One region of the Streptomyces sp. NPDC127097 genome, then DNA from elsewhere that is predicted to be linked to it. Evidence: riboswitches for the same ligand, from Rfam matches in the RefSeq annotation. Region 1 holds a riboswitch; each other region holds the start of a gene.
What was found. Region 1 has a riboswitch for cobalamin ahead of ACFWJW_RS12620 (prenyltransferase/squalene oxidase repeat-containing protein). Riboswitches for the same ligand answer to the same signal wherever they lie in the genome.
Positions count from the first base shown of each region.

Region 2: another riboswitch for cobalamin. It lies ahead of ACFWJW_RS34845 (cobalamin biosynthesis protein); the one in region 1 lies ahead of ACFWJW_RS12620 (prenyltransferase/squalene oxidase repeat-containing protein).
Region 3: another riboswitch for cobalamin. It lies ahead of metE (5-methyltetrahydropteroyltriglutamate--homocysteine S-methyltransferase); the one in region 1 lies ahead of ACFWJW_RS12620 (prenyltransferase/squalene oxidase repeat-containing protein).

Region 1 is NZ_JBHXFI010000012.1:78,352-88,432, forward strand. Features, by position in the region: gene ACFWJW_RS12615 (MBL fold metallo-hydrolase) at 1-640, shown strand, start outside; cobalamin riboswitch at 778-938, shown strand; gene ACFWJW_RS12620 (prenyltransferase/squalene oxidase repeat-containing protein) at 1,108-2,415, shown strand; gene ACFWJW_RS12625 (SCO2322 family protein) at 2,415-3,113, shown strand; gene ACFWJW_RS12630 (CbiQ family ECF transporter T component) at 3,110-4,291, shown strand; gene ACFWJW_RS12635 (ABC transporter ATP-binding protein) at 4,288-5,916, shown strand; gene ACFWJW_RS12640 (ECF transporter S component) at 5,913-6,920, shown strand; gene ACFWJW_RS12645 (hypothetical protein) at 7,135-7,749, opposite strand; gene ACFWJW_RS12650 (steroid 3-ketoacyl-CoA thiolase) at 7,896-9,065, opposite strand; gene ACFWJW_RS12655 (cytochrome P450) at 9,305-10,081, shown strand, end outside.
Region 2 is NZ_JBHXFI010000079.1:14,369-24,449, forward strand. Features, by position in the region: gene ACFWJW_RS34840 (cobyric acid synthase) at 1-684, opposite strand, end outside; gene ACFWJW_RS34845 (cobalamin biosynthesis protein) at 767-1,852, opposite strand; cobalamin riboswitch at 2,006-2,156, opposite strand; gene ACFWJW_RS34850 (hypothetical protein) at 2,359-2,796, shown strand; gene ACFWJW_RS34855 (caspase family protein) at 2,802-5,420, shown strand; gene ACFWJW_RS34860 (extracellular solute-binding protein) at 5,417-6,847, shown strand; gene ACFWJW_RS34865 (hypothetical protein) at 6,826-7,062, opposite strand; gene ACFWJW_RS34870 (anion permease) at 7,087-8,394, opposite strand; gene ACFWJW_RS34875 (class II aldolase/adducin family protein) at 8,781-9,449, shown strand; gene ACFWJW_RS34880 (alpha/beta hydrolase) at 9,561-10,081, shown strand, end outside.
Region 3 is NZ_JBHXFI010000004.1:1,418-11,498, reverse strand. Features, by position in the region: gene ACFWJW_RS05250 (xanthine dehydrogenase family protein molybdopterin-binding subunit) at 1-1,778, shown strand, start outside; gene ACFWJW_RS05245 (ATP-binding protein) at 1,919-2,473, shown strand; partial or broken gene ACFWJW_RS05240 (MFS transporter) at 2,544-2,696, shown strand; gene ACFWJW_RS05235 (class I SAM-dependent methyltransferase) at 2,741-3,643, opposite strand; gene ACFWJW_RS05230 (phosphocholine-specific phospholipase C) at 3,870-5,927, shown strand; gene metE (5-methyltetrahydropteroyltriglutamate--homocysteine S-methyltransferase) at 5,988-8,312, opposite strand; cobalamin riboswitch at 8,485-8,672, opposite strand; gene ACFWJW_RS05220 (aldo/keto reductase) at 8,859-9,917, shown strand; gene ACFWJW_RS05215 (Ig-like domain-containing protein) at 10,015-10,081, opposite strand, start outside.

The sequences.
Region 1 (10,081 bases):
GCTGCCCGGCCGGCGGGCTGCGCTGCCGGACCGCGGCATCGACCCCGGCGAACTGCTCGACCTGCCGGGCCGCCGGGTACGGGCCATCTGGACGCCCGGCCACACCCCCGGGCATGTGTGCCTCCACCTGGAGGAGGAGCACCCCTCGGCGCGGACGCCCGGCTTCGGCCGGCTGTTCTCCGGCGACCACCTCCTGCCCGGCATCACCCCGCACATCGGCCTGTACGAGGCCCCGGACGAGGAGGGGGGTCCGACCGGAGCGCACGTCATGGAGGGCTCCGGGGAGGACGCCGACCCCTTGGGCGACTACCTCGACTCCCTCGAACGCGTCGGGCGGCTCGGCCCCGCCGAGGTGCTGCCCGCCCATCAGCACGCGTTCACCGACGCCGGCGGCCGGGTGCGCACGCTCATCGCCCACCACGAAGAGCGGCTGGCCCAGCTCGGATCCCTGCTCCAGGAACCGCGCACCGTCTGGCAGCTCGCCATGGCCATGGAGTGGAACCGTCCGTGGGAGCAGATCCCTTACGGCTCCCGCAATATCGCCGTCTCGGAGGCCGAGGCCCATCTGCGCCGGCTGGTGAAGCAGGGGCGGGCGGAGTGGGTGCCGGGGTCGGATCCGGTGCGGTATCGGGCGGTGTGAGGGGGGCCGGCCTCTCGCACCCGGCGTCGGTGCGCCCGGCCCGTGTAGCGCCCGCGCCCGGCTCGCGCGCCGCTCCGCCCGGCTCGTGCCGGATTCCGTCGGCTCGTACGTGCGAGCGAGCGCCCGCCGGGTGGCGGTTAAGGTGTGCGGGACAACTTCATCCGTACCCGATCGGGGGAAGCCGGTGGAAATCCGGCGCTGACCCGCAACCGTGAGGACGGCCCGTCCGTACCGCGCCGGCTGGCCCGGCAGGACGGCCGTACGAGCCGGAGCACCCGAGGGGGCACGACCAAGGCTCCCGCCACCGGAACCGTCCGCCACAGGGACGGCCGGTGCGCGGCACCGTCGAGGTATACGGAGCTGAGCCCGGTGCCACCGCGTCCGCGATCCAAGAGGTCGCCGCGCGGGCGGCAGGCCGAGCGCGGCTGCGTGTACCGCCGCGACCCGACCCGAGAGGCACCGACCCGATGGCCCCCATGGCTTCCATGGCTCACCAGGCCCCCCTGACGCACCCCGTCGCCTTCCTGGCGCGCCGCGCCGCCACGGCGCTGGCGGCCGCGGCGGTGCTGGGCACGGCCGCTGCCCCCGCCGCGTACGCCGACGACGCCGCCCCGTCCGCGTCGCCCAAGAAGCTGCCGGACGGCCTGTACGGCACCAAGGACCCGCAGTACGACGGGGTGTGGCGGCAGTCGCTCGCACTGCTGGCGCAGGACACGGTGGGAGTGCGGCCGGCCGCGTCCGGCGTGCGCTGGCTGGTCGGGCAGCAGTGCGCCGACGGCGCGTTCACCGCTTTCCGTGCCGAGCCCGGCAAGCCCTGTGACGCCAAGACCATGCGGGACACCAACCAGACGGCGGCCGCGGTGCAGGCGCTGGCCGCGCTCGGCGGGCACGGCGACGCCGTGCGAAAGGCCGTGGGCTGGCTGAAATCGGTGCAGAACGATGACGGCGGCTGGAGCTCGATGCCCGGTTCGGCCAGCGACGCCAACTCCACGTCCGTGGTCATCGGCGCGCTCGCGGCGGCGGGCGAGAAGCCGCGGTCCGTGACCTCCAAGAAGGGCGGCAAGACCCCGTACGACGGGCTGCTCACCTTCCAGCTGGGCTGCGACGCGAAGGAGGGCGAGCGCGGCGCGTTCACCTTCCAGCTCAAGGGCGCCGCCCCGAACGCCGATGCCACCGCGGCCGCCGCGACCGGAGTGCTCGGCAAGGGCTTCGTCGTCGCGCCCGCGGACCAGCGGGCGAACGCTCCGGTCAAGCCGCTGAACTGCAAGGACGGCGGGGACGCGAAGAAGGATGATCCGGCGGGGGCCGCGGCGGGCGGCGACGCCTACCTCGTCGCGCAGCTCGACAAGAACGGACAGCATCTGCTCTCCGCGATGCCGGGCGCCGAGAAGCAGCCCGATGTCGGCAACACCGCCGACGCCGTGGTGGCGCTGGCGGCCGGCGGGCACGGTGCCGCTGCCGCGAAGCCGCTGAAGTGGCTGGAGAAGAACGCCTCGGCCTGGGCCGAGCAGAACGGGCCCGCGGCGTACGCCCAGCTGGTGCTGGCCGCGCACGCCACCGGCACCGACCCGCGTTCCTTCGGCGGCACCGACCTGGTGGCCGCGCTCAACGCCACCGGCCCCAAGCCGGCCGCCGCGGCGCAGAAGGACACCGGGGACGCCGACGACGCCACGGACGGTGGCGGCATCGGGGTGTGGTGGGTCATCGGCGTCGGCCTCGCCTTCGGCGCCGGCATCGGGTTCCTGCTGAGCAGCCGTAAGAAGAACCAGCTCTGATGCGGCGGACCAGGATCGCCGGCGCCGTACTGCTGGCCGGTGCGGTCACCGGCCTGGCCGCTGGGCCCGCGCAGGCGCAGGAGTACCGCTACTGGTCGTTCTGGGACGGCAAGGGCGGCTCCTGGGCGTATGCCACCGAGGGGCCGGCCACTCAGCGGCCGGCCGACGGCGCGGTCGAGGGCTTCCGCTTCACCGTCGGCGCCGACTCCGCCGGGGCCGGCAAGCCGCGCCCGGCCGCCGACTTCGACATGATCTGCCGCGACACCCCCGCCAAGGACGGCCGCAAGCGGATCGGCATCGTGCTGGACTTCGGCACCGCGGCGGACGCGCCCGGCGGCGAACGGCCGCCGACGGCCAGGACGGAGTGTGCGCAGGTGGCCGAGGACGCCTCGGCGGGCGAGGCGCTGGCGGCGGTCGCCCGGCCGCTGCGCTACGACGCCAACGCCCTGCTGTGTGCCATCGCCGGCTATCCGAAGGCGGGGTGCGCGGAGGCGGTGAACGGGTCGAAGGACGGGGCGAAGGGGTCCGCGTCCTCCGCTGCGCCGTCCGCGGGAGCGGCGGAGGACCGTGCCGACGGGAACGACGGGGGCGGTGGAAGCGGCGACGGAGGGCCGTCCGCCGGACTGCTCGGCGGGGCCGCGGTCGTCGTCGCCCTGGGTGCGGCAGCGGTGTGGCAGGCACGCCGCCGGCGCGGATGAGCGCCCCGCAGGCGACCCGTACCACCGCGCTGCACGCCGGCGCCTGGTGGCTGTGGGCGCTGGGCCTGGCCACCGCGGCCTCCCGCACCACCGATCCACTGCTGCTGGGGCTGCTGGTGGGGGTGGCCGGATATGTCGTCGCGGCACGTCGTACGGACGCGCCGTGGGCCCGCTCGTACGGCGCGTTCGTCAAGCTCGGGCTGGTCGTGATCGTCATTCGGCTGGTCTTCGCCTTCTTCCTCGGCTCGCCGATCCCCGGTACGCACACCCTCGTCACGTTGCCCGAAGTGCCGCTGCCGGACTGGGCGAAGGGCGTCCGGATCGGCGGCCGGGTCACTGCGGAGGGCATGGTCTTCGCCCTGTACGACGGACTGAAACTGGCCACTCTCCTCATCTGTGTGGGCGCCGCCAATGCGCTCGCCAACCCGGCCCGGCTCCTGAAGTCCCTGCCCGGTGCGCTCTATGAGGCGGGCGTCGCGGTTGTCGTGGCGATGACCTTCGCCCCGAACCTGGTCGCCGACGTCCAGCGGCTGCGCGCCGCCCGCCGGCTGCGCGGGCGCCCCGACCGTGGGGTCAAGGCACTCCTCCAGGTCGGACTGCCGGTGCTGGAGGGCGCGCTGGAGCGCTCGGTGGCGCTGGCCGCGGCCATGGACGCGCGCGGCTACGGCCGCAGCGCCCACGTACCGCCCGCCGTACGCCACCTCACCTCCCTGCTCACCCTCGGCGGGCTGCTCGGTGTCTGCGCCGGAACCTACGGATTGTTGGGGGACACCGGGAGCGGCTACGGGCTGCCGCTGCTGCTCGCCGGGCTGGCGGCGGCGCTCGCCGGGCTGTGGCTCGGGGGCCGCCGCTCGGTGCGCAGCCGCTACCGGCCCGAGCGGTGGGGCGCCCGCGCCTGGCTGGTCGCGGGCTCCGGCATGGCCGTCGCCGCCCTGATGATCTGGGCGAACGCCTATGCGCCGGCCGCGCTGCATCCGCCCGCCGTCCCGCTCACCACCCCCGTTCTCCCCCTCTGGCCGGCCGTTTCCGTTCTCGTGGGGCTGCTGCCCGCGTTCGTCGCCCCACTCCCGTCGAGCGCGGACCGGGCCGGGTCCCGTGCTGCGTCCCGTGGGCGTCGCCGTGCCTCTGATGTCGATCCGTGTGATGTCGATCCGTGTACGAAGGAGCCCACCCCGTGATCCGGTTCGAGCAGGTCTCGGTCACCTACGGCGATGCCGCGGCGCCCGCCGTCCAGGGCGTCGACCTGACCGTCCCCGAGGGCGAACTGTGTCTCCTGGTCGGCCCCTCCGGCGTCGGCAAGTCCACCGTCCTGAACGCCGTCTGCGGTCTCGTCCCGCACTTCACCGGCGGCACCCTGCACGGCCGGGTCACCGTCGACGGCCGGGACACCCGCACCCACAAACCGCGCGAACTGGCCGATGTCGTCGGCACCGTGGGCCAGGACCCCCTGGCGCACTTCGTCACGGACACCGTCGAGGACGAACTCGCCTACGGCATGGAATCGCTCGGCCTCCCCCCTGAGGTGATGCGCCGCCGTGTCGAAGAGACCCTCGACCTGCTGGGCCTGGCCGAGCTGCGCGACCGCGCGATCACCACGCTCTCGGGCGGACAGATGCAACGGGTGGCGATCGGTTCGGTCCTCACCACCCACCCCAAGGTCCTGGTCCTGGACGAGCCGACCTCCGCACTGGACCCCGCCGCCGCGGAAGAGGTGCTCTCCGTCCTCCAGCGGCTGGTCCATGACCTCGGCACCACGGTCCTGCTGGCCGAACACCGGCTGGAGCGTGTGGTCCAGTACGCCGACCAGGTCATCCTCCTTCCCTCGCCGGGCGCGCCCCCGGCCATGGGCACCCCCGCCGACATCATGGCCGTCTCCCCCGTCCACCCCCCGGTCGTGGCCCTCGGCCGCCTCGCCCACTGGTCCCCGCTCCCCCTGTCCGTACGCGACGCCCGCCGCAAGGCCGCCCCCCTGCGCGAGCAGCTGACGGGCGTCCCGCCGCAGGTGCCGACGAGGAACGCGGGGCGCGGGCCGGGGGCATCGGATGCTGCCGCGGAGGTCTCGGGACTTGGCGTGCGCCGGGGGCGGACCGAGGCGCTGCACGGGGTGGATCTGACCGTGCGGGGTGGCGAGACGGTCGCTCTGATGGGACGTAACGGTGCGGGGAAGTCCACCCTGCTCACCACCCTCGTCGGGATGCATCAGCCGTCGTCCGGCACGGTGCGGGTCGGCGGCGCCGTCCCGCACCGCACCAGCCCCCGGGACCTCCTGCGGCATGTCGGTCTGGTCCCGCAGGAACCTCGTGACCTCCTCTACGCCGATACCGTCGCCGCCGAGTGCACCGCGGCCGACCAGGACGCGGACGCCCCCGCCGGCAGCTGCCGGGCTCTGGTCGCCCGGCTGCTGCCGGATGTCCCGGACTCCGTTCACCCCCGTGATCTGTCCGAGGGCCAACGGCTCGCGCTTGCCCTCGCGGTCGTGCTGACCGCCCGTCCACCACTGCTCCTTCTCGACGAGCCCACCCGCGGCCTGGACTACGCCGCCAAGGCCCGGCTGATCGAGGTGCTGCGCACCCTGGCCGCCGAGGGCCACGCCATCGTCCTGGCCACCCACGACGTGGAACTCGCCGCCGAACTGGCACACCGTGTGGTCATCCTCGTCGACGGCGAGATCGTCGCCGACGGTCCCACCGACGAGGTCGTGGTCTCCTCTCCTTCCTTCGCGCCGCAGGTCGCCAAGGTCCTTGCCCCGCTGCCCTGGCTGACGGTTCCCCAGGTGGCCCGCGCCCTGGAGGCCCTCGCATGACCGTGCCCCCACCCCGCCCGGAGGACCCCGGGCCCGAGCCCGGCTCCGGTCCCGGCCTCGGCTCCGACTCCGCTTCCGGCCCCACCTCCGACTCCCGCTCCCGTTCCGACTCCGATCCCGGCTCCGACTCCGGCCGCCCCGGCCCCGGCCCCGGCTCCCGCCACCCCTGCCTCGGCCGGCAGGCGCGCGCCGTGCGGCTCGGGCCCCGCTCCATCGCCGCGCTGGCGCTGATCTCGGCCATCGGCGTGATGGCCTTCGGCTGGCCGCTGCTCGCCGACTCCGCCTCCGGGCTCGCCCATTCCAAGGACGCGCCCTGGCTGTTCGCCGCGCTGCTGCCGATGCTGCTGGCCGTTGTCGTGGCGACCATCGCCGATACCGGCCTGGACGCCAAGGCCATCGCCATGCTCGGCGTCCTGGCCGCGGCCGGGGCCGCCATGCGCCCGCTGGGCGCGGGGACCGCCGGCATCGAGCCGATGTTCTTCCTGATGGTGCTGTCGGGACGGGTGCTCGGGCCCGGGTTCGGGTTCGTACTGGGTTCCGTGGCGATGTTCGCGTCGGCGCTGCTGACCGGCGGTGTCGGCCCCTGGATGCCGTTCCAGATGCTGACGATGGGGTGGGTGTCGATGGGCGCCGGCCTGCTGCCGGGGGCCGACCGGCTGCGTGGCCGCGGTGAACTCGCCATGCTCGCCGCCTACGGAGCCGTCTCCGCCGTCCTCTACGGCCTGGTCATGAACCTCCAGGGCTGGCCCTATATCGCCGGCCTGGCCTCAGGGGTCTCCTTCGTCCCCGGCGACCCGCTCGATCAGAACCTGGCCCGCTATCTCGCCTACTGCCTTGCCACCTCCCTCGGTTGGGACCTCCCCCGAGCCCTGGTCACCGTGATCCTCACCTGCACGCTCGGGGGCACCGTCCTCAGGGCGCTGCGCCGTGCCACCCGCCGCGCGGCCTTCGACGTCCCGGCCTCGTTCGCTCCCGATCCGCCCCGAGAGGCCACCTCCCGGTGAAGTGACCCAGGGTGCGATGACCCCAGATGCGGTGGCCCCAGATGCGGTGGCCCCGGGCGCGGTGACCCCGGGCGCGGTGGCCCCGGGTGCGGTGGCCCCGGGCGCCGTGACCTCGGCTCCTGCCTCCCCTCTGCCCCCGCGTACGCCCCTCCCCGCCTGGGACAGTGATCGTCAGCCGTCTCGCTGCACGCCCCTGGCACCCTCCGGAGCCGGATCAGCGGGCGACCGGCAGTGCGCGGGCGATGGACGGCTCCGAGCGCAGGAATGCCCTGTAGTGGTCGGCATCGGCGCCCTGGTCCACGACCGTGGCCCTGACGCCGTGGCCGGCCAACTGCCGGGCACAGCTGCGGGTGTTGGCTATGGGGACGTCCCGGTCGCCGGTGGCGGAGTAGAGGGCTATCCGCACGCCTCGGCCCGGCTTCCAGTCGCAGGTGCGGTCGTTGGCGCGAAGCACGTCCAGCAGGGCCCCGGAAGGGTGCCGGAGCTTTTGGTACCAGGTGTCCGTCAGCAGGTCTTCGAGACGTTCGGGCAGCTTGCCGGCGATCTCTTCCGCCGGATGCTCGCCGTCGAAGAGACCGAGGCGAGGACCGGGCGTCCATGTACGGATGGCGTCCGGGGCCGGTGCGGAGGGCCGCGCATCCTGGACGCGTCGTGGCCCCCGCGAGGTCCCCGGCCCGGCCGGCCCACCGGATGCGGCCGACTCGCCGAAGGCAGCCGACCCACCGGCGGCACCCGATGCACCAGCCGCTGCCCGAGGTAACGAAGAGAAGGCGAGAGAGAAGGAGGCGGAAGAGGAAGAGGAGAGCTGCCGCGGTGATCTGTTCGTCATGTCGTCGACGGTACGGAGATCGCGCGCCTCGCAGAATGCGGCTTTCCGCACAACTCAGCTGTGGCTTTCCTCAGGTTGGGGAGGGGGTGCCGGAACACCCCCGTCCCCTTCGCGTGACGGCCCGCCGGTGGCCGCCGGGCCCTGCACTACAACCGCTGAATGATCGTCCCCGTAGCCAGTGCCCCGCCCGCGCACATGGTGATCAGGGCGAACTCCTTGTCCCTGCGTTCGAGTTCGTGGAGTGCGGTGGTCAGGAGCCGGGCGCCGGTGGCGCCGACCGGGTGGCCGAGGGCGATGGCGCCGCCGTTCACGTTCACCTTCTCCAGGTCCTGCTCGAAGACCTGCGCCCAGGAGAGCACGACGGAGGCGAAAGCCTCGTTGATCTCGACGAGGTCGATGTCCTTGAGGGACATACCGGCCTTGCCGAGCACCGCGCGGGTGGCGTCGATGGGACCGTCCAGATGGAAGTGCGGATCGGCGCCGACCAGCGCCTGGGCCACGATGCGGGCCCGTGGCTTGAGTTTGAGGGCGCGTGCCATGCGCTTGGAGGCCCACATCAGCGCGGCGGCGCCGTCGGAGATCTGTGAGGAGTTGCCCGCCGTGTGGACGGCGGTCGGCATCACGGGCTTGAGGCCGCCGAGCGCCTCCATGCTGGTGTCGCGCAGTCCCTCGTCGTGGTCGACCAGCCGCCACATGCCCTGGCCCGTGGCCTGTTCGTCCTCGGTGGTGGGGACCTGGACGGCGAAGGTCTCCCGTTTGAAGCGCTCCTCGGCCCAGGCGGCGGCCGCCCGCTCCTGCGAGATGAGGCCGAGCGAGTCGACGTTCTCGCGGGTCAGCCCCCGGTTGCGGGCAATGCGTTCGGCCGCTTCGAACTGGTTGGGCAGGTCGACGTTCCACTCGTCGGGCCAGGGCTTGCCGGGTCCGTGCTTGGAGCCGCTGCCGAGCGGCACCCGGGACATCGCCTCGACGCCGCAGCCGATGCCGATGTCGATGACCCCGGCCGCGATCATGTTGGCGACCATGTGGTTGGCCTGTTGCGAGGATCCGCACTGACAGTCCACGGTGGTGGCGGCCGTCTCGTACGGGAGGCCCATCGTCAGCCAGGCGTTGCGGGCCGGGTTCATGGACTGCTCGCCGGCGTGGGTGACGGTGCCGCCCACGATCTGTTCGACGCAGTCCGGCTGGATGCCTGTACGGGCGAGGAGTTCGCGGTAGGTCTCCCCCAGGAGGTAGGCGGGGTGGAGGTTGGCGAGCGCGCCTCCGCGCTTACCGATGGGGGTGCGTACTGCTTCGACGATGACGGGTTCCGCGGCCATGACTGACTCGTCCTCTCCTCGCGTCCGCGGATGTCCCGGCACCCACGGAAGAAGAACTAGTACCCGTTCTAGTTCTACAAACAGTCTTATGAGGCGGCCCCCGGGGCGCAAGGGGCGTGCAAGCCCCTTGTCCACAACCGGAGTCGCCGCGCCCCTTGCCACTTGCGGAAGTGGTGATTACCTTCACCGCGACCCATATCTGATGAACCGTCAGACGCCGGATGGACCAGGAGTCGCCGATGCCATGTCCCGCGCTGCCCGACGGGTTCGACTTCACCGACCCCGACGTCTACCAGTCCCGTGTTCCGCTCCCCGAGTTCGCCCAGCTGCGGCGGACCGCGCCCGTGTGGTGGAACGCCCAGCCGCACGGCATCGCCGGCTTCGGTGACGACGGGTATTGGGTCGTCACCCGTCACCAGGACGTCAAGGAGGTGTCCACCAAGCCGGAGATCTTCTCCGCGAACCTCAACACCTCGATCATCCGGTTCAACGCGGCCATGACCCGTGACCAAATAGACGTACAGAAACTCATCATGCTGAACATGGACCCGCCCGAGCACACCAGGGTCCGGCAGATCGTGCAGCGCGGCTTCACCCCGCGCTCGATACGGGCACTGGAGGACGCGCTGCGTCACCGGGCGGCGCAGATCGTCGCCGAGGCACGGCGGAACGGCTCCGGGGACTTCGTCACCGATATCGCCTGCGAACTCCCCCTCCAGGCCATCGCAGAGCTCATCGGCATCCCCCAGGACGACCGGGCGCGCATCTTCGACTGGTCGAACAAGATGGTCGCGTACGACGATCCCGAACTGGCCATCACCGAAGAGGTCGGCCTGAACGCGGCCACGGAGCTGATCTCGTACGCGATGAATCTCGCCGCGGTGCGCAAGGAATGCCCGGCCACGGACATCGTCAGCCAACTGGTGGCCGCGGAGCACGAAGGGAACCTCGGCTCCGACGAGTTCGGCTTCTTCGTGCTCCTGCTGGCGGTGGCCGGCAACGAGACCACGCGTAAC
Region 2 (10,081 bases), on a different contig from region 1:
CTCCAGCAGCGTCACATCGCCCCGGAACTTGTTGACCAGATAGCCCGCGACCAGCGCCTGGTCCTCCTTGGACAGCAGCGCGGTGGTGCCGAAGAACGAGGCGAACACCCCGCCGCGGTCGATGTCACCGACCACGACCGCCGGGATACGGGCGGCCCGTGCGAGGCCCATGTTCACGATGTCGGTACGCCGCAGATTGATCTCGGCGGGACTGCCGGCGCCCTCGCAGATCACCGCGTCATGGGTACGCCGCAGCTCCTGGAGGCAGTCGGTCACCGTCCCGAGCAACTGCTCCCGGCGGCCCGCGTACTGCGCCTTCCCCTGGGACGTCCCCCCGAAGTACCCCCGGGCGCTGAGCTCCCCCACCGGCTTCCCCAGCAGCACCACCTGGCTGCTGCGGTCACTGCCCGGCTTGAGCAGCACGGGGTTCATCAGCGCGGTCGGCGCCACCCGCGCCGCGGCGGCCTGCATCGCCTGGGCCCGTCCGATCTCCGCGCCCTCGCGCGTGACGAAGGAATTCAGCGACATGTTCTGTGCCTTGAAGGGCGCCACCCGGACGCCCTGCCGGACCAGCCAGCGGCAGATCCCGGCCGTCACCACGCTCTTACCGGCGTCGGACGTCGTCCCGGCCACCAGCAGACCACCGCCGACCGCCCCGCCGGCTGCCCTCAACCGCCCGCTCACCGGGTCCTCCTCCTGCGCTTCGGGTCACTACACCCGCCCACCCCCCGAAGGGGGGTGGGCGGCGGGGAAAAAACGGACGGCCTCATACCGCTCCCGCCTTACGCCCGGATACCGGTCCCGCCTCACGCCCGCGCCCCCCGGCCCGCGGAGCAACCGCTCCCCGGGCCACCACCCGAGCCACGGTCCCCCGAGCCACCGCCGCCCGCGCCACGCCGACGGCCGCCCGCGCCGCCACCGTCGTGACCAGCGCCAGCACACTCACCCGGCGGGAGAGCCGCACCGCCCGTTCGATGTCCGGCACCGCCACCGGCGGCGCCGCGCCGTTGAGCACCGGACGGTGTTCCACCCGCCCGCCGTACGCCAGCGTGCCGCCCAGCCGTACGCCCAGCGCACCCGCGAACGAAGCCTCCACCGGGCCCGCGTTGGGGCTCGGATGCGCCCCGCCGTCCGCCCGCCAGGCCCGCAGCGCACCGCGCCGGTCGGGGCCCGCGAGCACGGTCAGCGCGGCGGTCAGCCGGGAGCCGGGCCAGCCGGCGAGATCGTCGAGCCGGGCCGCGGCCCAGCCGAAGCGGCGGTAGCGCGGCGACTTGTGCCCCACCATCGCGTCCAGGGTGTTCACGGCACGGAACGCCACCAGGCCGGGCACCCCGCCCAACGCACCCCATACCAGGGCGCCCACCACCGCGTCGGAGGTGTTCTCGGCGACCGACTCCACCACCGCACGGGCCATCTGCGGCCCGTCCAGCGCCTGCGGATCGCGCCCGCACAGATGCGGCAGCCGCTCCCGTGCCACGTCCAGATCACCCGCCGTCAGCGCCCCGCCGACGGCCCGCGCCTCCCGGCCCAGCGAGGTGCCGCCCAGCACGGCCCAGACCGTCGCCGCGGTCAGCGCGACCCCACCGCCACCACGGAGCGACAGCAAAGCAGCGGGAGCATCGCCCCGCAGGGCGCGCTCCACCAGCGCCGCACCGGCCGCGGCCCCGCCCGCGCACAACACGGCATGAGCCGCCCCGTAACCACGGTGGTCGCGCCACAGTCGGCGCTCGACGGCGCCCGCGGCCCGGCCGAACGCGGCCACCGGATGGCCGCGCGGCGGATCCGCCGCGATCAGGTCGCCGAGAAAGCCGAGGGCCGCGCCGCACACATATCCCGCGTGTTCGCCGCGCATCGGGTCAGGCCGCCGTCAGGGCGTGTCCGTGACGTGCCGCCCGGCCCCGAAGGAGCCCTGCGGCGGCGGGCAGTGGCGATCTCAAGGGGCGGCCGGGCATGGCGGTATGTCCTCACTCAGGGTCCGCGCCCTGGCTCGACGTGACGGCGACCAGAGTCTCCTGGCTCCCGGATCGGCGTGTCCTCCGGCCTTCCAGTCCCGCGTACATCATCCGACGTATGCGAGGCGGACCGTGGCCTTCGCTGGAGGAACGCTCCCCGGTGACAGTGGCGGGACCGCGCCGGATTCGCACCGGACTTCCTCTGCTGTCGCCGATTGGCTCCGGCAGTCCACCACGCCCCGCGAACGCCGTCAACTCACCCTTGACCTGCGACGCTGCCCCGTGGCAGGCGCTGTGGTGCACGCCACAGCGTGGCTGGGGGGTCACGGACGGTTGCCCGCGCACCTGATCCCGCGTCACTATCTGGTGCACGGCGGCGAAGGGGCCGCCGGAAGGGGGCCGGGGGATGCCGCAGCGCGCTGACCGTCAAGAGATCCGTATCAGGATCACGGGCACGAACAATCCTGACCAGGACGTCGAGGACCTCAAGGCGTGGCTGGAGCGCGAGCCCTGGCTGAACGGGCGGTCGCACGACTGGGAACTGCGGCCGGCGGGGGAGCGCGACGACGGCCCCGGCGACATGGCCATCGGCGTCGACGACCTGATCCTGGTCGTGGTCGGCGCGGTCGCCACCGAGATCACCAAGAGCCTGACCATCGCCCTGCGCGAGTGGCTGCGCCGCCGCAGGGAGGAACGTGACACCGGCGAACGGCCCGCCGTGGCGGTCGGCGCCGGGGACGGCGAACTGCGCGCACTGGGCGACCCGGCACCGGGCGCCCCGGCCCCCGAACGCCCCGATCCGGGCAGCCCGGCGAACGGGGGCGGCAGCACCGCCGGGGACTGAGCCGGATGTCCGAATACGACGCACGGGGCAAGGTCAACCGGGCGCTGCTGATCTGTGTCGACGACTACCGCCACCTGCGGCCGCTCCCCGCCGTGCGGGACAACCCCCAGGAGCTCGAACGCGTCCTGCTCGCCCCCGGCACCGACCTCTTCACCAAGGGCGAGGTCGTCATCTGCCGGCCCCAGGAGCCCTGGGAGGTCGAACAGGCCCTGGACGCCGTCACCCAGGAGGCCCGCGGACTGCTGCTGGTGTACTTCTCCGGCCACGGCCGGGTCGGCCCGGACGGCGGCAATCTCCAGCTCATGGTCGGTGCGTCGGAACGGCGGCACAAAACCGTGTCCTGGCAGGACACCGTGCTGTCCTACCTGGACAACGCGCGGGCCGACCGGATCGTGATCGTCCTGGAGTGCTGTTACGCCGGCAACGCCGGGGAGGCGTTCCACGCCTGCCGCACCCCCACGTCGCTGCTGATGGCCGCCCAGCCCAACCGCCGGATCTTCAGCGGCGAGGAGCCCACCGGCGGCAGTGTCTTCACCCGCGCCCTGCGGCAGATCCTGGAACAGGGCATCCCCGGCAAGCGGTTCGTCACCTTCGAGGACCTGGTCCGGGAGCTGCGGGACCAACTGGCGGGCGAGCGGACCCCGATGGGCGACGTCTGGGAGCCCCGCTCGGCCAAGCAGAACACCGTCGACGACGTCATCCTGTCCTTCGCCACCCCAGGCATCCGGCCCCCCACCCCGCTGCGGATCCGATTACGGCGCCGGCTGAACACCTCCTTCCGGCACTGGTTCCGGATCCTGATGGTGCTGGCGATCATCGCCGTACCGGCCACCGCGGGCGTCGTCCTGCTGAACCTCCCGCGCGGCGCCGAAGCCTGCCCGCCCGCCCTCGAACTGCGGCTGCTCACCGCGCCCGAGGCCGAACCCGCGCTGCGCCAGGCGGCCTTCGGCTACGAGATGTCCGACGCCAACACCCGGCCCCTCAACGGCGAGGGCGACCTCCCCGACGGCTGCCGGCGCGCCCAGATCACCGTCTACTCCGCCGCCAAGGACCAGGTCGACCAGGGCTTCGCCGCCGCCGACCGCTGGCAGGGCGAGGCCCACGGCACCGGCAAGGACGGGCCGGACGACATCGACCCCCTCTACCGGCCCGGACCCCAGCCCGACATCTGGATCCCCGAATCCACCGCCGACTACTACGAGGCCCGCCGCGGGATGCCCGCCAAGAACTCCCCGGCGACGCTCCACTACAGCGCCCCGGTCGCCTACACGCCCCTGGTCGTCGGCATCCCGGCACCCCGCCGGCTGGACGACGTCGAACCGGCCGGCGCCTCCTGGCGGGAGCTGCTCACCGGCACCGACCGCACCCACCGCGACCTCCGGCTGCTGCGGCCGAGCCCGGTGCTGTCCGGCACCGGACTGCTGCACACCCTCGGCCTCTACCTCGCCCACGACGGCGCGGACGCCACCTCGTCCGGCGCGCCCGACCTCACCCTCGCCCGGCACGCCGAGGAACGGCTGTCCGCCCCCGGCAGCCAGTACGCGGGCAGCACCGAACTGCTGTGTTCACTGCGCCCCGACGCGGACGCCGCCGGCTCCGTCGACCGTACGAAGTCCGCGCCCCTGGTCTCGGAGAAGTCCCTCGCCGACTACAACCTCGGCCGCGCCACCGGCAGTTGCCCGGCCCTGGACGCCCCGCTCCCGCTCCGCAACCGCTACGTCGCCTACTACCCCCGGCAGGTCCCCGCCCTCGACCACCCCCTGATCCGGGTCGACTGGCACGGCACCAGGGACGCCACCCCACGGCAGGCCGCCGTGGCCCGCTTCGCGACCTGGCTGCGCGCCCCGGACGGCGGCCAGCGCACCCTCACCGCCCAGGGCTACCGCGGGGTGCACGGCACCGGCCCGGGGGCGGGCTCACCGCTGCTCGACAGCCGCGCGGACGTCAGCCCCCTCGCCCCGACCGTCCCCTTCAGAGCGGACCCGGACCAGGTCTCCCAGGTACTGGACGGCTACGACAAGGCCCAGAAGTCCAGCCAGGTGCTGATCCTCCTCGACACCTCCACCTCCATGGCCGACGGCGGCCGGCTGCCGACCGCCGTGCGCGCGGCCGGGCGCGTCCTGGAGATGGTCGGCGCCCGCCACACCTACGGCCTGTGGGCCTTCCCGGACCGCGCGCACCCCACCGACGCCGACGCGGTGCGCGAGCTCGTCGCGCCCGGCAGCGCCGACCCGGCACCGGGCCGGGCCGCGCTGAACCGGATCGCGGGCGGCGAACTGGTCGAGCACGGGGCCGCGATGGAGGAAGCACTGACCCGCGCGGTGCGCAGGATGAAGAAGTCCCCGGCCACCAACAAGGCCATCGTGCTGATCCTCGACCAGGACGACGGCGCGGGCCCGGCGCGCGCGGCGGGCGTGGAGCGGACCCTCGGCACCCTCGTCGAGGAGGGCCCCGAAGTGCCCGTCCTGGCGCTGGCGCTGGGCAAGAACGGCTGTGACACCTTCGCCCTCCAGCGGCTGGCCGACGCCTCCCACGGCCAGTGTGTCCCCGGCGGCCCGCAGGCCGTCGACACCCTCGCCGGACGGATCGCCTCCATCGGCACGGCCACCAAGGGGGACCGATGACCGCACCACGCACCGCCGCACCCGCCGCCCTGGCCTGTCTCGCCCTGACGCTCGCGGCGAGCGGCTGCACCCCGGGGGAGCAACTCGTCCCGGAGAAGGGCGCGATCGTCCTCGCCACCGGCAGCGACCTCAGCAGCTCGGGCGTCCGGCAGGACCTGATCCACGACTGGGAGCGGCGGACCGGCCGTACGGTCCGGATCGTGAAACTCCCGGACACCGCCGACGGCCAGCGCAGCCAGCTGCTGGCGGCGGGCCAGTCCGGCAACGGCGGCTACGACGTGCTCAACCTCGATGTCGCCTGGACCGCGGAGTTCGCCGAGGCGGGCGTGATCCGTCCCTGGGCCACGGCCCTGAACGGCGACTTCCTCGACAGCGTGGCCAAGACGGTCGAGTACGGCGGCAAGGTGTGGGGGGTGCCCTTCAACACCGACGCCGGGCTGCTCTACTACCGCAAGGACATCCTGCGCGCGTACGGCCACGGCGCCCCGTCCAACTGGGGCGAGTTGAAGGACGTGGCGACCGAGGTGGCGCAGGACTACAACCGCGAGTCCGCCCGGGACGCCGCCACCGGCCACAAGAAGCGGCGGCCCAGGATGTACGGCATGGTCGCCCAGCTGCGGCCGTACGAGGGGCTGACCGTCAACACCCTGGAGTCGGCCTGGGTCAATGGCGGCGACCCGGACGCCACCAGCTTCACCAAGGGCGAGCAGGTCGGCGCGCTCCAGCAGGGCATCGCCGACCTCAAACTCCGGCTCGACTCGATCATGCCGCACGAGGCCACCACGATGGACGAGACGGAGAGCCGCCGCTGGTTCGCCGACGGCCGCGCGCTGTTCATGCGCAACTGGCCGGTGGAGTACGCCTCGGTCGCCGAGAAGCTCACGCCCGGCGAGCAGTTCGACGTCACCCAGCTGCCGGCCCGCCCCAGCGACGGCAAGCGGATGTCCGTGCTGGGCGGGCAGAATCTCGCCCTCGCGGCCGGCACGACCCGGCCCGCCGGCGCGCGGTCCCTGATTGAGGCGCTGACCGGCCCCGGCAGCGAACGCTGTCTGCTGGAGCGGGGATTCGCGGCCACCCGCGACTCGGCCTACCGGGAGGCGGCCACGGCACCGCACTGCCCGCTGCCGCCCGACGACGCCGAGCACGGTGAGCACGGCGCCGCGGGGCGGCCGGAGCCCCGGCCCGACCCCCGCACCCTGCACGCGGCGCTGATGGCGGCCGCACCGCGCCCGCGCAGCGCGCACTACCAGACCTTCAGCAAGGTCGTCCAGATCGGGGTGTCCGCCTATCTCAACGGCGTCGGCGGCACCGCCATCGCCGACCGGCTGGCCCGGGAGGCCGATGACGCGCTCGGCGGACGGGGCGAACAACGGACGAGGCGCCCGGTCCGTCGTGGCCGGCGGCGTCAGCCGGCCACGATCAGATAGATGCCATAGGCCACCGCCGCCGCGCAGAGGCCGAAGGCGGCCACCGCGCCGGCCCGTGCGCCCGCACCCGGTGCGGCGACCACGGCTGCCGCACCCTCCTGGCCCGCCTTGCGGGACGTGCCGGCGATGCCGACGGTGAACAGGCCCACGATCCCGACCGTCACCACGAGGGTGACGCCGAAGACCTGGCCGAGAGCTGCCCAGTCGATGCTCATGGAGTTTTCCTTAGGTGATGACAGCTAGCGGGTGACCGTCGCGGCCTTGGCACGCGGGGTGGTGGAGGCGCCGTCGCCGGACGCCTGGGCCGGAATCCCGGCGGTTTCCGGGGCGTCGGCCGGAGCGGCGTCGGTCTCCGGGGCGTCGGCCGCCGGGGACTGCTGGCCCGCCGGCGGCGGGGAGACGGTGCGCAGCGCGGCGGTCACCACGCCCACCGGCTCGGCGGCGGGACCCTCGTTGACGTTGGTGTGGTCGACCGGCTTGCGCCGGGAAGCGGCCCAGATCGCGCCGCAGATGGCCAGTCCGAGGACCGCCACCGCCGCCACGCCCCAGTCGCCCTGACCGGCGAGGAAGGCGGCACCCGCGGCGACCGCACCGGCGGCCGGCAGCGTCAGACCCCAGGCGAGGACCATCCGGCCGGCCGTGGACCAGCGCACCACGCCACCCTTGCGGCCCAGGCCGGAGCCCATCACGGAGCCGGAGCAGACCTGGGTGGTGGAGAGCGCGAAGCCGAGGTGGGAGGAGGCCAGGATGGTGGCCGCGGCGCCGGTCTGGGCGGCGAAGCCCTGCGGCGGCTGGATGTCGGTGATGCCCTTGCCCATCGTGCGGATGATCCGCCAGCCGCCCAGGTACGTGCCGAGCGCGATGGCGACACCGGCCGAGGCGATGACCCACAGCGGCGGGTCGGCGTGCGGCGCGACCACTCCGCCGGTGATCAGCGCGAGCGTGATCACACCCATCGTCTTCTGCGCGTCGTTGGTGCCGTGGGCGAGGGAGACCAGGGCGGCGGAGGCGATCTGACCCGCGCGGTAGCCCTTGGCGGTGTCCGCCTCGTCGCGGTTGCGGGTCAGCCGGTAGGTGAGCCGGGTCGCCGCCATCGCGGCCAGGCCGGCGACGATCGGTGCGGCCACCGCCGGGATCAGGACCTTCATCACGACCGCGTCGCCGTGCACACCGTTGGTGCCGACGGACACCAGGGTCGCGCCGATCAGACCGCCGAAGAGGGCGTGGGAAGAGCTGGAGGGGAGACCCGCGAGCCAGGTCAGCAGGTTCCAGACGATCGCGCCGACCAGGCCGGCGAAGATCACTTCAGGTCTGATGCCGGCGCTCTCGTCGATGATCCCCCCGGAGATGGTCTTGGCCACCTCAACGGAAAGGAAGGCGCCGACGAGGTTGAGGACTGCCGACATCGCCACCGCGGTCTTGGGTCGCAATGCCCCGGTGGAAATGGTGGTGGCCATCGCGTTGGCCGTGTCGTGGAAGCCGTTCGTAAAGTCGAACACCAAGGCCGTGACGATCACGATCCCGATGAGAAGCGTGATGTGTTCCATTCACCCAGGCAATCAGTTCGAAGGTCAGTGTCGCTGGGACCGTACGGAGAGCGGGTGAACGGAAGATGAACTGGGACGGGCGCGTCGGTGACACCACCGCAGTGTTCACGCGGAGGCGCCTCCGGCGTCACTTTCGCATCACCCGTTGGCGAACTTCCTGCGCTTCGCCGACGCGTCGTTCCCCGCGGTCCCGTGGTCGTGGATTCCCCTCGACGGTAAGGGGCGAGCCGCACAAGAGGGCTCAAATCAGGTCAATCCCCGGCGCCGGCACAGGTGTCCCCATATGGCGGCTACCGTGCGGGCGGGCCCCCGGCGTACGGTGCCCCGGCCCGCTCGTACGGTGTCGCGCACCACATCCGCTTTCGCCGCACCGCGCCGGAGGACCCATGAAGGACCACCCCGACGACCTCGCCACCGCCTGGAGCGAACTGGTCGCCACCGCCCGCCGAACGGTCACCGACGGCCTGGTCGTCGGCACCTCGGGCAATGTCTCGCGCCGCATCAGGGACCTGGTCCTGGTCACCCCCAGCGGCGTCCCCTACGACCGGCTCGGGCCCGGCGACACCACCGCGGTCGACCTCGAAGGCCGCCAGATCATCGGCGCGCTCCGGCCGACCAGCGAACTCCCGATGCATCTGACGGTCTACCGCACCACCACGGCCACCGCCGTCGTCCACACCCACGCCCCGTACGCCACCGCCGTCTCAACCCTCGTCGCCGAACTCCCGCCGGTCCACTACATGACCGCGGCCCTCGGCGGCCCCGTCCGCGTCGCCCCCTACGCCCTGTACGGCAGCGACGAGCTCGCCGCCAACATGCGCGAGGCGCTCCGCGACCGCACCGCTTGCCTGCTGGAGAACCACGGCACGATGACCTACGGCGACAGCCTCGACCAGGCGCTGGACCGCACCGCCCAGCTGGAATGGATGTGCCGGGTGTGGCTCGCGGCGAGCTCCGTACCGGGCCGTACGCCGCACCTGCTGTCCGCCGGTCAGCTCGACGCGGCCGCCGGCCGGCTGCGCGGCTACGGTCAGCCGGGCGGCGGCCAGGACTGACCGCCCGCCCCGGGGCGGCGGCCCGTACCCGTCCGCCGCCCCGGGCCCGCCCGGTCACCCGCCCGACTCCGCCCGGTGGCCGCCCCCGGCACCGCTGCGCACACTGGTGAGGTGCGCCTGGGTACTGCGGCGGCCGTGGCCGCCATCACCGTGATAGGTGCCGGGGCGGCCGCCGTGGCGGTCGGCCGGTACGCCAGTGACATTGCCCTGAAACCGTCACCGGACCAGCCCTTCCCGGGCGACTCCCGCCTCACCGTGCACTCCGCCACCGAGGAGCGCATCGCCCTCACCCGCAGCCTGGCGGCCCTGCGCCCCGGCACGTACGGGCTCACCGGCTCCGGCTGCCATGCGGTGCTCGGCGATGTCGTCCACGGTGTCCCGCACCCCGCCGACGCGGTCGTCCGCCGCCTGGTACGGGTCACCCACGGCACGCTCGGGCCGGGCAACCGGATGCGGCTCACCCCCCAGGTGCACCTCGGCAACCCCCGGGACGCCCTCGGCCTCGACTGCGCCGACGTCGACATCCCCGGCGAACTCGGCGCCCTCCCGGCGTGGTTCGTCCCCGGCGTCCGCGACACCTGGGTCATCACCACGCACGGCCTGGGCACCACCCGCGAACACCCCATGGTGGT
Region 3 (10,081 bases), on a different contig from region 1:
GCGTCCGCTACGAAACCGCCCCGCACGACGTCCTGCTGACCGCCGACCACCCCCGGATGTACGACGCCGAGACCGCCAACGGCGGCTATCCGGGAACCCGCGAACGCGGCGACTTCGAGGGGGCGTTCGCCGCCGCGCCCGTCACCCTCGACGCCACGTACACCGTGCCGCCGCTGCACAACCACCCCATGGAGCCGCACGCCTCCACCGCCCGGTGGAGCGACGGCCATCTGACCGTCCACGACACCAGCCAGGGCGCCACCAAGGTCTGCGAGGACCTCGCCGCGCTGTTCCGGCTGGACCGCAGCGAGGTCACCGTGGTCTCCGAGCACGTCGGCGGCGGCTTCGGCTCCAAGGGGACGCCCCGCCCCCAGGTCGTCCTGGCCGCGATGGCCGCCCGCCACACCGGGCACCCGGTCAAACTGGCCCTGCCGCGCCGGCAGCTGCCGGCGGTCGTCGGCCATCGCGCACCCACCGTCCAGCGGGTCCGCCTCGGCGCGGGCGACGACGGCGTCCTCACCGCCCTCGCCCATGAGGCGGCCACCCACACCTCCACCGTCACGGAGTTCGTCGAGCAGGCCGCGGTCCCGGGGCGCGTCATGTACACCTCGCCGAACAGCCGCACCGTGCACCGCGTCGTCCCGCTCGACGTACCGACGCCCTCCTGGATGCGCGCACCGGGCGAGGCCCCCGGGATGTACGCCCTGGAGTCGGCCGTCGACGAACTCGCCGTCCTCCTGGACATCGACCCCGTCGACCTGCGGATGCGCAACGAGCCGGACACCGAGCCGGACAGCGACCGCGCCTTCAGCAGCCGTCAGCTGGTCGGCTGTCTGCGGGAGGGCGCGGAGCGCTTCGGCTGGCTGCCCCGGGACCCCCGGCCCGGCGTCCGCCGGGAGGGCGATCTGCTGCTGGGCACCGGTGTCGCGGCCGCCACCTACCCGGTCTACGTCGCCGCCTCCTCCGCCGAGGCGCACGCCGCCACCGACGGCGGTTTCCGCATCCGGGTGAACGCCACCGACATCGGCACCGGCGCCCGCACCGTGCTCGCGCAGCTCGCCGCCGGTGTCCTGGCCGTGCCCGAGGAGCGGATCCGGATCGAGATCGGCAACAGCGATCTGCCGCCCGCGATGCTGGCCGGCGGTTCCGCGGGCACCGCGTCCTGGGGCTGGGCCGTCCACAAAGCCTGTACGGCGCTGCGGCACCGGCTCCGGGACCACGTCGGACCGCTCCCGGCCGACGGGCTGACCGCCGCCGCCGACACCCGCCGGGAGACGGCCGAGGGCTCCCCGTACGCCCGGCACGCCTTCGGCGCCACCTTCGCCGAGGTCCAGGTCGACACCGTCACCGGAGAGGTCCGGACGCGGCGGCTGCTGGGCGTCTACGCGGCCGGCCGCATCCTCAACTCCCGTACGGCGCGCTCCCAGTTCATCGGCGGCATGACGATGGGGCTGGGGATGGCGCTCATGGAGGGCAGCGTGCTGGATCCCGCGTTCGGTGACTTCGCCGAGTGCGATCTGGCCTCGTACCACATTCCGGCCTGCGCCGATGTGCCGCTGATCGAGGCGCACTGGCTGGAGGAGGAGGATCCCCACCTCAACCCCATGGGCAGCAAGGGCATCGGGGAGATCGGCATCGTCGGCACCGCGGCGGCCCTCGCCAACGCCGTCCGGCACGCCACCGGGGTCCGGTTCCGCGACCTCCCGCTCACCCCGGACAAGGTCCTGCCGCGGCTGGTGGACCGGCCGGGGGAGGGCCGGGCCGGCGGACTCCACTGAACCAAGATCAGTTGCGGAACCCGCCCGGCCGGGTCACCATGACAAATGACCCATACGTGATTATTGCTCACTCTTCGTGTTTCGGGGTTCGTTGGTCCAACGAGGTGAAGGGCGTGAGCCTCGCGGTGAGGAGCCACGACATGACACTTCCCAGCGACCGGCACTACACGGTCGAACTGCATGCTTCGGCGGAGCGTGTGCCGCAGATCCAGCGGATTCTGGCCGCGCACCTGCGGTACTGGGATCTTGAGCTGCATATCCCGCCCGTATGCCGGGGAGTGGCGGAACTCCTGACCAACGTCCATCGCCATATCGGCCCGGACGCGCCGTGCGTCGTCGAACTCCGCTGGACCGGCCGGCACCTCACGGCCTCCGTCGCCGACCAGGGGCCGCGGCTGCCGAAGTTGCTCAGCGCGGGCGGCGGCGGGCTCTCCAGAGTGGCGGCGCTGAGCGACAGTTGGGGCACCTGTGGCACCCCGGACGGCAAGGTCATCTGGTTCACCCGCCGGGTCGAGGCGGCCCGCAAGACGCCGCTGACCAGCCGCACCCCGCTGCGCAGCGTGCCCGACGCGAAGGGCCAGCCGGCGGTGCCGCCGCCCGTGCCGGCCGAGCCGCTCGCCGAGCCCGTACGGGAAGCCGTCGCCGAGACCGGCGCCGAGACTCCCGCGGCCTCGTCCGAGGCGTCGCTGGTCTGACCCGCCGCCAACGAAGCGCCGTCAACGAAGTGGCGAGGTGTTGACGCCGACCGCGGTCGCGCCTCGCCCGGACACCATCGTCCGGCTGTCCGGTAACCGCCTGGTCGCGACCCACTACGGGCTCTACAACACCATCTGCGGTATCGGCATCACCCTCGGGAATCTGCTCACCGGCGCCCCACCGGACGCCTCCCGGTCCGCCGGACTGCCCGCCCCGCCTTGGGATCGCCCTCCCGGCCCCTCACCGGATCCGGGCCGTCGAGCCGGTCATCGCCTCCGGGCCGTCACCAGCCACGCCGCGCTGCCGAGCGTGACGCCGTCGGAGCCCTGGTGTTCGGCCAGGGCATCCCGCAACGCGGTCACCGTCTTGGCCCGCGCTTCCGCACTCGCCTCGGCGAGCATCGCGCGCGACCCCGGCATGTCGAGTTGGTAGGCCACCACGTCGTCCGGATCGGGGCCCATCCACATCGGCTCGTCGACGGCGCTGATCGTGACCTCGTCGAATCCCGTGCTGTCCAGCAGCTTCTTGATCCGGTCGGCGTCGGCGAGTGAGAACGGGCCCGGGGCGCCGGGCGCATCGAGCTCGGGCAGCTGTACATACGGGGCGATGGCGTCCATCGGCACCGTCAGATAGGCATTGTCCCGCAGGCTCCGCCAGCACAGGAACGCCAACTGTCCGCCCGGACGCAGCGCTCGGGCGATATTCGCGAACGCCGCCTCCGGGTCGGCGAAGAACATCACCCCGAAACGGCTGATCGCGATGTCGAAGGCGCCGTCCTCGAAGCGATGGACCTGGGCGTCCCCTCGCTCGAAGGTGATCTGCGGCAGTCCGGAGCCCGCGGCCTGCTTCCGGGCCGCGGCCAGCATCGGCGCCGACACATCGACGCCGAGCACCGACCCCTCGGCGGCGGCCCGCGCCGCCTCCAGGCTGGTCCCGCCGCTGCCGCATCCGATGTCCAGCACCCGGCTGTCCGCCCGGATCCCGGCCGCCGCCATTAAGTGCGGGGTGAGCAGGCGATACCGTGCCTCCTGCCTTTCCCGCTGCTGGACCCAGTACCGTCCGTCGTCCCCGTTCCAGGTCTCGGCCTGCCCGGCGTTGCCCGCCGCGATCTCGTCGGGCAGCGGTGTCCCGCCGTCCCCGGCCACGGCCTGATCCTTACCCTGTCTCATTATTCCCCCTTGTGTGAAATGTTCGCGGGTGGCTGTACGACGTCGCCGACCAGGGAGTTCGTCGCACGTACCCCGATGTGCCATACCTGCGACACCCCCCCTTCCCTGGCGCTCGTTCCTCTTGGAACACTCTGCTGACCGTGGTTCCGCACCACTCCTCACACAACCGCACACCAACACCCGTCATTTCGGCAACTCCCCCACAAGCGAAGAGGTTCCCAGCCCCATGCCTGAATTGAATCGCCGGCGTTTTCTCCAGATCGCCGGCGCCACCGCCGGTGCCTCGGCCCTGACGAGCAGCATCGCCCGTGCCGCAGCCATCCCCGCCAAGCGAAGCTCCGGATCCATCAACGACATCGAGCACATCGTCGTCCTGATGCAGGAGAACCGTTCCTTCGACCACTACTTCGGCTCGCTCAAGGGCGTACGCGGCTTCGGTGACCCGCGTCCGCTCGTCCTGGAGAGCGGGAAGTCCGTCTGGCACCAGCCGGACGGCGACAAGGAGGTGCTGCCCTACCACCCGGACGCCGAGGACCTCGGCATGCAGTTCATCGCCGGCCTCGACCACGACTGGGCGGGCGGCCACAAGGCATGGAATAACGGCAAGTACGACAACTGGATCGCCGCCAAGACCGCCGGGACGATGGCCCATCTGACGCGTAAGGACATCCCGTTCCACTACGCGCTCGCCGATGCGTTCACCGTCTGCGACTCGTACCACTGCTCGTTCATCGGGGCGACCGACCCCAACCGCTACTACATGTACACGGGTCACGTCGGCAACGACGGCAAGGGCGGCGGCCCGGTCCTCGGCAACGAGGAGGAGGGGTACGACTGGACGACGTACCCGGAGCGGCTGGAGAAGGCCGGGATCTCCTGGAAGTTCTACCAGGACATCGGTGACGGCCTGGACGCGGACGGCAAGTGGGGCTGGATCGACGACGCCTACCGCGGCAACTACGGCGACAACTCCCTGCTCTTCTTCAACCAGTACCGCAACGCCAAGCCCGGCGACCCGCTCTATGACAAGGCCCGCACCGGCACCAACGCCAAGGAGGGCGACGGCTACTTCGACCGGCTCAAGGCCGATGTGAAGGCCGACAAGCTGCCCAAGATCTCCTGGGTCGCCGCCCCCGAGGCATTCTCCGAGCACCCCAACTGGCCCGCGAACTACGGCGCCTGGTACGTCTCCCAGGTGCTGGACGCGCTCACCTCCAACCCCGAGGTGTGGAGCAAGACCGCGCTGTTCATCACCTACGACGAGAACGACGGCTACTTCGACCACGTCCTGCCGCCCTTCCCGCCGGCCTCCGCCGACCAGGGCCTGTCGACCGTGGACACCACGCTCGACAGCTTCGGCGGCAACGCCAAGTACTCCGCGGGTCCCTACGGCCTCGGCCAGCGCGTCCCGATGCTCGTCGTCTCACCCTGGAGCACCGGCGGTTTCGTCTGCTCCGAGGTCTTCGACCACACCTCCATCATCCGCTTCATGGAGCGCCGCTTCGGCGTCCACGAGCCGAACATCTCGCCCTGGCGGCGCGCCATCTGCGGCGACCTGACCTCCGCCTTCGACTTCGGGCTGGAGAACACCAAGCCGGCCTCGCTCCCCGCCACCGACGGCTACCAGCCGCCGGACAAGGAGCGGCACGACAGCTATGTGCCGAAGCCGCCGGCCAACCCCGTGCTGCCCAAGCAGGAGCCGGGCTCCCGCCCCGCCCGCCCGCTGCCGTACGAGCCGCTCGTCGACGGGTCCGCGACCCCGTCCACCGGCCGCTTCACCCTCACCTTCAAGAGCGGCGACAAGGCGGGCGCCTGCTTCACCGTCACCGCGGGCAACCGCACCGACGGCCCCTGGACGTACACCACGGAGGCCGGCAAGAAGATCTCCGACACCTGGAACACGTCCTACTCCAAGGACGTCTACGACCTGTCCGTCCACGGCCCGAACGGCTTCCTGCGCACCTTCAAGGGCAACGGCAAGAAGACCGGGCCCGAGGTGACCGCCCGCCATGACAAGACGGCCGGCCGCGTCGTACTCACCCTGACCAACCCCGGCCGCACCGACTGCCACCTCACCGTCACGCAGGCTTACGGCGGCCCCGCCGAGACCTACCCGGTCCGGGCGGGCGCCACCGTCAAGAAGTCGGTCGACCTGCGGGCCAGCAAGCGCTGGTACGACCTGTCGGTCACCTCTGACACCGACCCCGCCTTCCTGCGCCGGTTCGCCGGCCATGTGGAGACCGGCGAGGTCGGTGTGAGCGACCCGGCGATCATCACCGGCTGAGCCGCCCACGACGGGCCGGGACCGGCGCCCCCACGGGTGCCGGCCCCGGCCCGCACGGCGTCAGGAAGCCCCGCCGGGCAGCCCGCCGCGGACCTCCCGGGCCGCGGTGACCAGGTTCTCCAGGGCCTCCCGCACCTCCGGCCAGCCACGGGTCTTCAGACCACAGTCCGGGTTGACCCACAGCCGCTCGGCCGGAATCGCGGCAAGTCCCTTGCGCAGCAAGGCCGTTGCCTCGGCCACGTCCGGGATGCGCGGCGAGTGGATGTCATAGACCCCGGGCCCCACCTCGCGCGGGTAGCCGGCCGTGGCGAGCTCCGTGGCGACCTGCATATGGGAGCGGGCCGCCTCCAGGCTGATGACATCGGCGTCGAGGTCCTCGATGGCCCGGAGGATGTCACCGAACTCCGCGTAGCACATATGGGTGTGGATCTGGGTGTCCGGACGGGCCCCGCCGGTGGTGAGGCGGAACGCCTCGGTGGCCCAGGCCAGGTACGCGGCGTGGCCGGCCGCACGCAGCGGCAGCGTCTCGCGCAGCGCGGGCTCATCGACCTGGATGACCGAGGTGCCCGCCGCCTCCAGGTCGTTCACCTCGTCGCGCAGCGCGAGCGCCACCTGGCGGGCGGTGTCACCCAGCGGCTGGTCGTCGCGGACGAAGGACCAGGCGAGCATGGTGACCGGGCCGGTGAGCATGCCCTTGACCGGCCGCTCGGTGAGCGACTGGGCATAGCGGGTCCAGCGCACCGTCATCGGCTCGGGACGGGAGATGTCCCCGGCCAGGATCGGCGGCCGGACATAGCGGGTCCCGTAGGACTGCACCCAGCCGTGCTGGGTGGCGAGATAGCCGGTCAGCTGCTCGGCGAAGTACTGGACCATGTCGTTGCGTTCCGGTTCACCGTGCACCAGGACGTCGATCCCGGCCTTCTCCTGGAAGGCCAGCACCTCGCGGATCTCCGCCGAGATCCGCTCCTCGTACCCCTCGGCGTCCAGCCGCCCGGCCCGCAGCTCCGCCCGCGCCGTGCGCAGCGCGGCGGTCTGCGGGAACGAGCCGATGGTGGTGGTCGGCAGCAGCGGCAGCCGGAGGTGCGCGCGCTGGGCGGCGGACCGCTCGGCGTACGGCTGGGATCGGCGGCCGTCGGCCTCGGTGACGGCCGCGGCGCGGGCCCGCACCGCCGGGTCACGGGTGAGCGCCGAGCCCGCCCGGGAGGCCAGGTCCGCGCGGCTGGCGGCGAGTTCGGCCGCGATGGCGCCGGTGCCCCGGGACAGACCGCGCGCCAGCGTCACGATCTCCGTGGTCTTCTGCCGGGCGAAGGCCAGCCAGCGGGCGATCTGCGGGTCGATGTCCCGCTCGGCCCCGGTGTCCAGCGGGACGTGCAGCAGCGAGCAGGAGGACGACACATCGACCCGCTCGGCCAGTCCGAGCAGCGTGCCCAGGGTCGCCAGCGACTGCTCGTAGTGGTTGATCCAGATATTGCGGCCGTTGACGACGCCGGCGACCAGCCGCTTGCCGGGCAGCCCGCCGACCGCCGCGAGATCCTGGAGGTTGCCGGCCGCGGGGCCGGTGAAGTCCAGCGCCAGGCCCTCGACGGGCGCCTTGGCCAGCACCGGCAGCGCCTCGCCCAGCCGGTCGAAGTACGAGGCGACCAGCAGCTGCGGGCGGTCGGTGAGCGCACCGAGGTCCCGGTAGGCGCGGGCCGCGGAGTTCAGCACGGCGGGGGAGCGGTCCTGCACCAGCGCCGGCTCGTCCAGCTGCACCCAGCGGGCGCCGGCCGCCCGCAGATCGGCGAGCACCTCGGCGTAGACGGGCAGCAGCCGGTCGAGCAGCGTCAGCGGATCGAAGCCGGCCGCGACGCCGGGCGCGGGCTTGGCCAGCAGGAGGTAGCTGACGGGCCCGACGAGGACCGGCCGCGCGGCGAGTCCGAGGCCGAGTGCCTCGGTCAGCTGGGCGACCTGCGCGGCGGAGTCCGCGGCGAAGACCGTGTCCGGCCCCAACTCCGGGACGAGGTAGTGGTAGTTGGTGTCAAACCACTTGGTCATTTCCAGCGGCGCCACGTCCTGGGTGCCGCGGGCCATCGCGAAGTAGCCGTCCAGGGGGTCGGCGGCCACCGCGGCGCGGTGCCGCGCCGGGATCGCGCCGACCATCACGCTGGTGTCCAGGACGTGGTCGTAGTACGAGAAGTCGCCGGTCGGCACCTCATGGACGCCGGCCTCGGCGAGCTGCCGCCAGTTGGCGCGGCGCAGACCGGCGGCGGTGGTACGGAGCGCGTCGGCGCCGACGCGGCCCTTCCAGTAGCCCTCGATGGCCTTCTTGAGTTCACGGTTCGGCCCCTGACGGGGGTAGCCGTGCACGGTCGCTCGTGCTGCCGCGGCTGCGGACCTGCTGGTCACGGAACTCTCCTTCGCGAGTCTGTCTCCATGGACCACGGGACAGTCGGGGGCGCGAAGGAACGGCAAACCCGGCGGGACCCGGCGCTCTTCCGCCGGCCGTGCCCGCCCGATGTGTCCGCCGACCCGCCCTCGAGGTCACCGAGATCACCCCGCACACCGGTCGCGCGGGGGCACTGGCAGGTCTTCGGACTCGCGGGCACATCCGCCGAAGGCGGACATCTACTGGCCGTCGCTTCCCAGACCCGGCCGGGCCCAGTGCGTATGACGGCGGTCGTTCCCACTCACCGCTGCGGGGCAGTCCCGGAATTCCACCGGGTTCCCTCTTGCGACGCGCCTGCCTGGCGGGCAGGGCGAACCAGTTGCACGCGCCAGCCTAGGCGCTGCCGCCCGCGGGGGACACCGCCACCGGACCTCCCATAGGTGACATCGGCCACCGCCGGGACGGCAACGCGCCCCCGCCCGCGGTGCCGTGGCTTGCCCTGGAGTGCGCTCCAGCTCCTAGCGTGGGCGCACGACTTACCGCTGTCGCTGAACGAAGGGAACCTCGTGCGCTACACACTGTTCGGCAGGACCGGTCTGCGGGTGAGCGAGCTGAGCCTGGGCGCCATGACCATGGGCGACGACCGGGGCCAGAGCGCCGCCGAGGACACCAGCGGCCGGATCCTGGACGCCTACACGGACGCGGGCGGCAACTTCATCGACACCGCGAACATCTACACCGGCGGCGCCTCCGAGCGGATCCTCGGTGGGCTGCTGGAAGGCCGCCGGGACCGCTTCGTCCTGGCGAGCAAGTACACCTGCATGACCCACCAGGGCGATGTGAACGCGGCGGGCAACCACCGCAAGAACCTGGTGCGGTCGGTGGAGGCGAGCCTGGACCGGCTGCGCACCGACCACCTCGATGTGCTGTGGGTGCACGCCCGGGACAACTTCACGCCGGTGGAGGAGGTCATGCGGGGGCTCGATGACGTGGTGCGCTCGGGAAAGGTGCTCTACATCGGGGTGTCCGACTGGCCCGCCTGGGAGATCGCGCAGGCCAACACCCTTGCCGAACTGCGCGGCTGGACCGCGTTCGCGGGCTCGCAGCTGCGCTACAACCTGCTGGAGCGGACGCCGGAGCGGGAGCTGCTGCCGCAGGCCCGCGCCTTCGATCTGGCCGTGCTGGCCTGGGCACCGCTCGCGGCCGGCAAGCTCACCGGCAAGTACCGCCGCGGGGAGACCGGCCGGCTGGCCACCGCGGACGACGGCGCCACCCCGAACCACCTTGAGGAGGAGACCCTCACCGCGGTGCTGGAGGTCGCCGAGCAGGGCGGCTGGAGCCCCGCACAGGTGGCCCTGGCCTGGCTGCGCAGCCGGCCCGGCAACATCATTCCGATCATCGCGGCCACCAAGGAGAGCCAGCTGCGCGACAATCTCGGCGCCGTCGACCTCACCCTGGACGCCGACGCGCTGGACCGGCTCGACCGGACCAGCGAGGTGCCGCTGGGCTTCCCGCACGACTTCCTGCGGCAGCCGGGCGTCATCGAGAACGTCTACGGCGACCGCTGGGCCGAGATCGAGGACCGGCGCTCCACCCACCGCCGTACGACGAGCGACATCCGCTGACCGGACGCCGCAACGCGGGTCGCCCCAAAGCCGGACGCCGCCGCCTGAGCAGTCAGGCGGCGGCGTCCGTTCGGCTACCGCGGGAGCGCGGGCCGGGTCAGCGCAGCGCGCTGCGCTGCTGCCACTGCTGCCAGCTCTCCTGCCAGACCTCCAGGCCGTTGCCG